One region of the Pseudarthrobacter sp. H2 genome, then DNA from elsewhere that is predicted to be linked to it. Evidence: riboswitches for the same ligand, from Rfam matches in the RefSeq annotation. Region 1 holds a riboswitch; each other region holds the start of a gene.
The links. Region 1 has a riboswitch for thiamine pyrophosphate ahead of thiM (hydroxyethylthiazole kinase). Riboswitches for the same ligand answer to the same signal wherever they lie in the genome.

Region 2: it holds a riboswitch for thiamine pyrophosphate, as region 1 does, so the genes downstream of both, thiO (glycine oxidase ThiO) here and thiM (hydroxyethylthiazole kinase) in region 1, are expected to answer to the same signal.
Region 3: it holds a riboswitch for thiamine pyrophosphate, as region 1 does, so the genes downstream of both, thiC (phosphomethylpyrimidine synthase ThiC) here and thiM (hydroxyethylthiazole kinase) in region 1, are expected to answer to the same signal.

What each region holds. Positions count from the first base shown of each region.
Region 1 is NZ_CP189595.1:132,368-135,637, forward strand. Features, by position in the region: gene ACQCSZ_RS25050 (hypothetical protein) at 128-289, shown strand; partial or broken gene ACQCSZ_RS25055 (ISAzo13 family transposase) at 446-1,651, opposite strand; TPP riboswitch at 1,889-1,985, shown strand; gene thiM (hydroxyethylthiazole kinase) at 1,977-2,780, shown strand; gene thiE (thiamine phosphate synthase) at 2,777-3,270, shown strand, end outside.
Region 2 is NZ_CP189594.1:743,898-747,167, reverse strand. Features, by position in the region: gene thiS (sulfur carrier protein ThiS) at 1-216, opposite strand, end outside; gene thiO (glycine oxidase ThiO) at 213-1,568, opposite strand; TPP riboswitch at 1,562-1,694, opposite strand; gene thiE (thiamine phosphate synthase) at 1,721-2,419, shown strand; gene ACQCSZ_RS03560 (ferritin-like fold-containing protein) at 2,469-3,140, opposite strand; gene ACQCSZ_RS03555 (RNB domain-containing ribonuclease) at 3,182-3,270, shown strand, end outside.
Region 3 is NZ_CP189594.1:1,273,662-1,276,931, reverse strand. Features, by position in the region: gene ACQCSZ_RS05905 (VOC family protein) at 1-204, opposite strand, end outside; gene ACQCSZ_RS05900 (amidohydrolase family protein) at 281-1,369, opposite strand; TPP riboswitch at 1,446-1,553, shown strand; gene thiC (phosphomethylpyrimidine synthase ThiC) at 1,572-3,270, shown strand, end outside.

The DNA.
Region 1 (3,270 bases):
CGTGTCCCGATGCTGGACGTTGTCGTTGCCAAGGTACAGCAGTGGACGGTGACTGCCGGGACTGGACGCTCACCGCCACGCGGTATCGGTGTTCTGGGAATCCTGCAGCTGGGTCTGGCAAGGCGGAGTGTCCGCCGCTCCTTGGCGGCGACAGCCGAAGATCCTCTTCGGCGAGATCAACGCCGGCGACATCGTTGTGCTGGACGTGGACAGCGAAGGCGACGACGCCAGGTTCACCTTCGCAGGCAACGCCAAGCCGCGCATCCCGGACGCACTGCCCGCCGCTTGAGCTAAACGGAAAACCGGCCGCTGGCCACCGCCGAGTCGGGCTGAAATCTGGTGTCTCACCTCATTGTCCTGCAGGCCGCACCGGATCGGCACGGGCAAATTCAGGCCCCTACGATCACCATCCAAGGCTTAGGGCTTGCAATGAATTAACTCATTCGGGTTCGGGCGTGTCGCGGGTTGGCGGGTTGAGCGTGTAGTTCCATTCGCCGTGGAAGGCCTCGCGGGTGAGGATGCCGTGTGTTTCGAGGGCTTTCATCTGTTCATCGGGGATCTTGACGCCGGTGGGGTAGGTGGTGGTGTCCAGTTCGGCGTGGACCTTGGATCCGTTGCCGGTGGTGGTCGCCGCGATGGTCTCAACGATGACTTCATGGCTGGTCAGGGGCCTGCCGCGCCAGTTCATGGCGATGTGGGAGAAGAGCCGGTGCTCGATCTTATTCCACTTCGAGGTGCCCGGCGGCAGGTGGGCGACGGTAATGGCCAGCCCGGTGCGGGCGGCCAGGGCTGCGAGTTCGGTCTTGAACAGCCTGGTCCGGTAGCCATTGGAGCCACCGCCGTCCGCGCAGATCAGCAGCCCCGTGGCTGCGGGGTAGGCAACGGCCCCCACGGTTTTCCACCAGGAGGCGATGGTGGCGACAGCAAAGGCTGCGGTGTCGTGGTCGGTGCCCACGGACACCCACCCGGTATCGGCTCCGACGTCATAGACCCCGTACGGGTTGGCCTTGCCCAGGGCGGGATCAATGAAGTCGTGGACCTTGACCGGGACCGGCTGCCCCGCCGGTGACCATTCCCGGCCGTTCTTTTTTGTATCGACGCTGATCACCGGGTTCCCGGCAGCCATGTGCCCGGCGGCCTTGTCGTTGAGGTGGCCGAACTGGGCGTCGCGGTCCGGGTGCTGGCCGCCCTCGGCGGTCCTGGCATTGGCCTGCAGGCTGTAACCGAGTTCGTGCAGCAGCCGGCGCACCACGAACTCACTGACCCGGTGGCCCTGCTCCGTCAGCGTCCGGGCCAGGGTCCGGGCCGACTTGGAGGTCCACCGCAACGCCGACATCGGATCGCCCCGGGTGACCGGATCAATGAGGGCCTCCAGTGCCGCCACCAGCTCGGCGTCGTGCTCCTCGGCCCGCTTACGGCCACCGCCGGGGCGCCGGGACCGCACCACGGTGGCGGCATCCAGGCCCCGGGCCTCGCTGCGTCCCCGGCGCACCGTGTCCGCGGCAACACCCGCGGCCAGGGCCACCACCGCCACGCCGCCCGATCCCAGCTCGTCCGCCTCGGTTCCGAGCCACAACCGGCGCTGCAACTCGCTCAGATGCGGCCGCAGCACCGCGAACCGCCGTGCCAACGACTCCTCCAAATCCGCCATAGCACAACAGTAGCCGTCAAACACACAAAAACGAACTTATTTCATTGCGAGCCCTTAGCGTGGTATTTTTTTCCGTTTTCTGAAGCGCCCCGGTGTTGGCGCCGCGAAGCGCGGACGCGCCAATTGCGGCTCGTGACAGCGTTACCAACACCGTCACTGCCATCGCTGCACCCTGCCGGCCCCAAGCCATGGCTCTCCGGCTGATGCGCGCCTGTGCCTACGTGGGAGTAAGCTTTCTAGAGTGACACGGGGTGCCCTGGGCAACAGGGCTGAGATAAGACCCGTTGAACCTGATCTAGTTCGTACTAGCGAAGGGATGTTGCGGATGACTGTTCGCCTGACACCTGACCATGTCTGCACGATGCTCGCCCGGTTGCGGGAGACGGGGCCATTGGTGCAGTGTCTGACCAACACGGTTGTGACAAACTTCACCGCGAATGTGCTTCTAGCCCTCGGGGCGGCGCCAGCCATGGCTGATGTCCCCACCGAGGCCGGCCAGTTTGCCCGGATAGCTTCCGGAGTGCTGATCAACGTGGGTACTCCCCACGCGGAGCAACGGGTCGCCATGGTCGAAGCCGCCTCGGCCGCTCAGGAGGCAGGCAGTCCGTGGGTTCTTGACCCGGTCGCGGTCGGTGTCCTGCCGGTGCGTACTGCCCTTGCCAGTGAACTGCTCTCTTACGCCCCGACCGCTATCCGGGGCAACGCTTCAGAGGTTATCGCACTGGCCGGGTTGGGGGCAGGTGGCCGTGGTGTTGATGCCGTCGATACTCCCGACAGTGCGCTGGCAGCGGCCGGCCGCCTAGCCAGTGTTCACGGTTCCGTCGTGGCCGTTTCCGGGGCCGTTGATCTGATTACTGATGGCATCGACGTGATCCGGATCAGTAACGGCCACCCCTATCTGACCCTGGTCACCGGGGGTGGCTGTGCACTGGGTGCGGTCACCGCAGCTTTTTTGGCTGTGGATGGCGACCGTCTGGCAGCGACGGCTGCAGCCACCGCGGTGTATACCGTCGCTGCCGAAATCGCCGCTGCCGGCGCCCGCGGCCCGGGCAGTTTCGCGGTCGCGTTCCTGGATGCGCTGGGGTCTGTGGATGCCGAAACAATCCGGTCCAGAGTGGCTATCTCATGACAGGCGCCGGCAGGACTGGCTTCACCGCGGGGATTTACCTGATCACTGATGATCAGTTGTGCGGGGAACGCGGAGTGGTGGAGACGGTCAGCGCCGCCGTTGCCGGAGGCGTGCGAATGGTACAGATCCGGGAAAAAACGGCCAGCGCCGCCCGGTTCTACGATCTGGTGATGCGTACCGCCGACGCCGTGGGTGACCGGGCCACGGTGTTGGTGGATGACCGGGTGGACGTTTTTCTCGCCGCCCGGGCGGGCGGTGCGGCTGTCCACGGCGTCCATATCGGTCAAAGCGATCTTCCGGCACCCCAGGTCCGGGCAATTGTTGGCCAGGACGCGTTGATCGGGCTGAGCGCCAACACGGCCGCACATCTCGCGCAGCTGCACGCCCTGCCCTCAGGGACCGTGGACTATCTGGGCGTGGGCGTGATCCGTCCGACGTCGACCAAACCGGACCATCCGGCACCCCTGGGCATCCAGGGGTTCGCCGCTAT
Region 2 (3,270 bases), on a different replicon from region 1:
GACCAGTTCGACGTCGTCGCCCTCGGCGAGCGCGGTGCCGTGCCACTGGCTGCGGGGCACCACCTCGGCGTTGCGGGCCACGGCGACGCCGAGCTTCCGGCCGTCGGCGGACCGGCCGTCCGGCGCAAGCATCCGGCCGGTGAGCTGGCTGACCAGCGTGCTGACGGAGGCGCCGTCGGCGACGGCGTGCTCCGCCCCGTTCAATGTGATGTTCATACTGCTTCCTTGCTGCGTTCGGTTTCCTGGGGGTGGTCGGTTTCCTGGGGGTGGTCGGTTTCCTGGCTGTGGTGGTCCGGTCCGGGGAGGTGGGAGAAACGGTCCGGCCGGAAACCGGCCCAGCGCGGGTCGGCCATGCCGTCCAGCAGCTGCCGGCAGATGGCCGCGGCGGCGGGGGTGAGCAGGACGCCGTGCCGGAAGAATCCGGTGGCGATGATCAGGCCCGGGATCTGCTCCCCGGCCCCGTTTCCGGCGGCGGGGAGCGCCACGCGGCCCAGCAGCGGCGCGTTGTCGGGCGTGCCCGGGCGGGCCCGGGCCGTGGCCTCGAGCAGTTCCAGCTCGGCCACCGCGGGCAGCAGCTGCTGGGCATCCCGGAGCAGCTGGTAGACGCCGCCGGCGGAGACCGCCGAAGGGTCCGAGGGAGCGTCTTCGCGCTGGGTCGCCCCGATCACCACGGTGCCATCCTGCCGCGGGACGATGTACACCGGAACGCCGCGGACCAGCCCGCGCAGGGTTGACGTGAGCAGCGGCTGCAGGTGGCCCGGCACGCGCAGCCGGAGGATGTCCCCGTAGACCGGCCGCAGCGGCAGCGTGAGCCCCGCCGGCAGGCCGCCGAGACCGGCGGCACCGAGCCCGTTCGCCACGATGGTCTCCTTCGCGCGGACGGTGCCGCCGCCGGCGAGGCTGACCCCGGCCACCCGTCCGTCCTCCCACAGCAGGGCGGCGGCGCGGCGCGCAACGGCACGGCTCCGGCTCTGGGTTCCCAGCAGGGCCGCCATCCGGGCGAGCAGCCGGCGCGGGTCCACCTGGTGGTCCGCCGGAATGTCGAAGGCGCAGGAAATCCCCGGGCTCAGCAGCGGCTCCCGGCCGCGCGCCTCCCGCACGGTCAGGGGCTCCACCGCGAGGCCGGCGGCCAGCTGGACGGCCCGGAGGTCCGCGAGCGCCCGGCGGTCCGCGGCGTCGGCCCCGACGGCGAGGGTCGGCGTCGTGAGGTAACCGGTTCCGGCATCGAGTTCAGTGTCCAGTCCCCTGTCCAGCCCCGCGGCGAAGGCCGGCCACAGGCGGGAGGATTCGATCATGAGCTCCAGGAGTGCTTCCTCCTGGTAGTGCAGTTCGCTGACCGGGGCGAGCATGCCGGCGGCGGCCCAGCTGGCGCCGCTGCCGGGGGCGTCGTCGATCAGGGCGACGGAGCGTCCCGACCGGATTGCCTCCCAGGCGATGCCGTGGCCGATCACCCCGCCGCCGATTACCGCGGCGTCGTAACAAACGCCGGACGTTGCGTCATCAGCCGCAGCGTCTTCACGCACGGTCGTATCACGCAGTGCCTTATCACGAAGTGATGGTGTGCCCATGCAGGATTCCTTCCCTACGCCGGTACTAGCCGGATCAGGTCAAGCGGTCGGCTCAACGCCCTCTCAGCCCGCCTGTGCCGAACGCCAGTGGCGTACCGGCCGCAGCGGGCTCCCGCGGTATGGGCCCAGTTTAGGGGAACTAGGCTGGTGTCATGAGCAAGGATGCCCTCCACACCACCGCCCGCCTGTACCTGTGCACCGACGCCCGCAAGGACCGCGGCGACTTCGAGGACTTCCTCGACGCCGCCTTCGCTGGCGGAGTCGATATCATTCAGCTGCGCGACAAGACCCTGGAAGCGGCCGAGGAACTCGAACTCCTCGAGATCCTGCACGCCGCCGCCCGCCGCCACGGGCGGCTGTGGGCAGTCAATGACCGGGCGGACATCGCCTCGCTGTCGGCGGCACCGGTGTTCCACATCGGCCAGAAGGACCTCCCGCTGGCGGCGGCGCGGACCTTCCTCGGCAAGGACACCGTGATCGGGCTGTCCACGCACAGCCCGGAACAGGTCGACGCCGCCATCGCGGCCTCGCCGGGCCGCAGCGGACTGGACTATTTCTGCGTGGGACCCGTCTGGGCCACCCCGACCAAGCCGGGGCGCTCCGCCGTCGGGCTCGACCTGGTGCGGCACGCCGCGCAGGCCCTCCGGACCACCCGCGCCGGGGCGGCCGGCAAGGACATGGTGCCGTGGTTTGCGATCGGCGGGATCGACCTCGGAAATGTCGAGCAGGTGCTCGAGGCCGGCGCGCGGAGGATCGTCGTGGTGCGGGCCATCACCGACGCCGATGATCCCGCCGACGCCGCACGCGCCCTGCTCAGCGCCCTCGACGCCGCCGACGCCGCGGACGCCTGAGCGGCAGCGGGGTCAACGGGGCAACGGGACTAACACGACAGCAGCCGGCTCAGCCGGTCAGTCCCAGTTGCGTCATCCGGCGCGAGTGGCTGGCCACGAGTCCGGCCGTCATTTCGCCGGCCGGTTCCCCGGACCGGCCCTCGTCCGCTCCCGTCAGGCCGGCGGGGAACGCGTGCTCAAAGCTCACCCGCTGGGCCTGCGTGAGGGCCTCGCCCAGCAGGCGCCTGGCCCACAGCGACAGCCGTGAGGCCAGCCGCGGGTCGGCCGCCAGGGCGGTCCTGAGGAGTTCCCGCAGGACCGCCGTGGACTCGTCGTCCGAGTGGATCCGCTCCACCAGCTCCCGCGTTCCGGCGTCGGCATGGCGGGCGACGGCGCGGTAGAAATCGGCGGACACCGTGTCGATCACGTAGGCCTTCATCAGCGATTCGTACCAGTCCGCCGGGCGCGTGCGCTCGTGGAAATGGTCCACGGCGGGCTGGAACGGCAGCATCGCCGCCTCGGCGTCGAGACCCATTTCCTCGAGCCTGGCGCGGAGCAGTTCATAGTGCTGGAATTCGATGACGGCGATGCCGGCCAGCACCGCGCGGTCGTGCAGGGTGGGCGAATAGCGGGCGTCGGATGAGAGCCGTTCGAAGGCCGAAAGCTCCCCATAGGCCATCACGCCGAGCAGATCCCTGAGGAAGCTGTTGTAGCGGGCAGGATCGGCCGGGGATGTGCTCATGATCCAAGACTAATGGCGCAAATCGGGCTAATCTGATTTTCGTGTCCCACCATCGTCTGACCCCCAGCGTCTACCAGCAACAGAACCAACTTTCCGCGGCGCTGCGCGCGCTGCGCACCACGCTGGAACT
Region 3 (3,270 bases), on a different replicon from region 1:
CAGCCCGGGTGCGGGGGCAAGGTGGACCAGCGGCTTCTGCTTGCGGCCGAGGTACAGGCCGCCGTCCTGCTCGGCGACGATGTCCAGGCCGAGGGCGCGCTGGTAGTAGTCCGTCATGAGCTTCATGTCGCCGGCCTTGAGCATCACGGTGCCCATGGTGAGTGCGGCGGGAAGCAGGTCCTGGGTGGTGGCTTCAGCAGTCATTTTGAACGCTCCGGGGTTCAGTGGCCACCGACTGTCGATGACCTTGTCATACTGTTAAATTACTTGAAGCTTCAATTTATTCCTGGTGGAGGAGTTCTCCCCTCAACACGATGTGCCTGAGTTCGCCGAGGGTTTCGAGCCGGGCCCGGGGGTCCTCGGCGCAGACCAGGACGTCGGCGCTGGCGCCTTCGGCGATGGCGTCGGCCCCGAGCCAGGCGCGTGCTGCCCAGGCGCCGGCGTCGAGGGCAGCCCGTGCCGGGAGGCCCGCGGCGTGCAGGGCCTGGATTTCATCGGCAATCCGTCCGTGCCTGATCACGCTGCCGGCGTCCGTCCCGGCGTAGATGGACACGCCGGCCTCGAAGGCCTCCAGGATCCGTTCGCTCCGGCGCTCCCAGAGGGCACGCATGTGCGCGGCGTAGCGGGGGAACTTCGCGGCGGCCTGCGCGGCGATGTCCGGGAAGGTGGCGATGTTGATCAGCGTGGGGACGATCGGCACACCCTGCTCCACGAAACGCGGCAGGTGCCGCGGCAGCAGGCCGGTGCCGTGCTCGATGCAGTCGATCCCGGCGTCGAGCATGTCATCGAGGGTGTCTTCGGCGAAGCAGTGCGCCGTCACGCGGGCGCCTTCATCGTGGGCGGCCCGGACGGCGTCCTTGAGCACGGCGGCGGGGAAGGACGGTGCCAGGTCCCCGGCGCCGCGGTCGATCCAGTCGCCCACGAGCTTGACCCAGCCGTCGCCGGCGAGCGCCTGCTTGCGCACGGCCTCGACGAGGTTCTCCGGCTCCACCTCGACGGCGAAGCCGCGGAGGTAGCGCCCGGTCCTGGCGATGTGGCGGCCGGAGCGGATGATGCGCGGCAGGTCCGTGCGCTGCTGCAGCCAGCGGGTGTCATGCACGGCCCCGGCGTCGCGCACGAGCAGTGTGCCGGCGTCGCGGTCCGTGGCGGCCTGCTCCTCCACGACGTGCTCCGGGACGTCCCCGCCGGGGCCGAGCCCGATGTGGCAGTGCGCGTCGACCAGCCCGGGAATCACCCAGCCGTCCAGTACGAGGTCCGGCGCCGCGGCGGGACGGTGGAAGGTCAGCACGCCGTCGACGGACCACAGGCCGCGGTGCTCCCGCTCGGCGCTGGTGAGGACCGGGCCGCTGAATTCAATGATCCTGCTCATGCCTTAAAGCCTAATCGGCCCGGCGGCCGGCGCGCCGTCATACCCGGAGTGGCTCCGCTGCCTGTGGTAGCTTCGTCTACGACCACACGGGTGCCCCTGCAGGGGCTGAGATCGGGCTGACGCGGCCTGCGACCGTTGAACCTGTCCGGGTAATGCCGGCGAAGGAAGTGAGTATTCCGTGAATACGCAAGAAACACAGCTGATGCCTGTCCAGAACGGGCCGGCCCAAGAAGAAGCCCGCAGTGCGTCCGGCAGGGAAGAAACCCAGTCTTTGAAGTCACACTCGCTGGCGTACATCTCTGACGATGCAACGGGGATCCGCGTTCCGGTGACCGAGATTGCCTTGGAGCCGTCCCCGAACGGACAGCAGAACGAGCCGTTCCAGATCTACCGGACGGCAGGCCCCGGCAGCGATCCCGTACTGGGGCTTGAGCCGTTCCGGGAGGCCTGGATTGAGGCCCGGGGAGATACCGAACCGTACAGCGGCCGGGAACGGAACCTGCTCGACGACGGCAGGTCGGCCGTGCGCCGCGGCGCGGCATCCGCCGAGTGGCGCGGGGCGCGGCCGGTGCCCCGCCGCGCCGTCGACGGCAGGACGGTGACCCAGATGCGCTACGCCCGGGACGGCGTCATCACCCCGGAGATGCGGTTCGTGGCCTTACGCGAGAACTGCGACGTGGAGCTGGTCCGCAGCGAAGTCGCGGCCGGCCGGGCCATCATCCCCAACAACATCAACCATCCCGAATCCGAGCCGATGATCATCGGCAAGGCCTTCCTCGTGAAGATCAACGCCAACATCGGCAACTCGGCGGTCACCAGCTCCATCGCGGAAGAAGTCGACAAGCTGCAGTGGGCCACACAGTGGGGCGCGGACACCGTCATGGACCTGTCCACGGGTGATGACATCCACACCACCCGCGAGTGGCTCATCCGCAATGCGCCCGTCCCGATCGGCACCGTGCCGATCTACCAGGCGCTGGAAAAAGTCAACGGCGACGCGAACGCCCTCACCTGGGAAATCTACCGGGACACCGTGATCGAGCAGTGCGAGCAGGGCGTGGACTACATGACCGTCCACGCCGGCGTGCTCCTCCGCTACGTGCCGCTGACGGCCAAGCGGGTCACCGGAATCGTCTCCCGCGGCGGTGCCATCATGGCCGGCTGGTGCCTGGCACACCACCAGGAAAACTTCCTCTACACCCACTTCGACGAGCTGTGCGAAATCTTCGCCAAGTACGACGTCGCGTTCTCCCTCGGGGACGGGCTGCGGCCCGGTGCGACGGCCGATGCCAACGACGCCGCGCAGTTCGCCGAGCTGGACACCCTTGCCGAGCTCACGCAGCGGGCCTGGGAGTTCGACGTCCAGGTCATGGTGGAAGGGCCCGGCCATGTCCCGTTCCACCTCGTCCGTGAAAACGTGGAGCGCCAGCAGGAGCTCTGCAAGGGCGCCCCGTTCTACACCCTCGGGCCCCTCGTGACCGATATCGCCCCCGGCTATGACCACATCACCTCGGCGATCGGCGCCACCGAGATCGCCCGCTACGGCACGGCGATGCTCTGCTACGTCACGCCCAAGGAGCACCTCGGGCTGCCGAACAAGGACGACGTCAAGACGGGCGTGATCACCTACAAGATCGCCGCCCACGCCGCCGACCTGGCGAAGGGACATCCGGGCGCCCATGAGCGTGACGATGCCCTGTCCAAGGCCCGCTTCGAGTTCCGCTGGCGCGACCAGTTCGCGCTGTCCCTTGACCCGGTGACGGCCGAGGCCTTCCATGATGAGACGCTCCCGGCGGAGCCGGCCAAGACGGCGCACTTCTGCTCGATGTGCGGCCCGAAGTTCTGTTCGATGCGGATCAGCCAGGACATCCGTGACGAATACGGCTCGGCAGAGGCCCAGG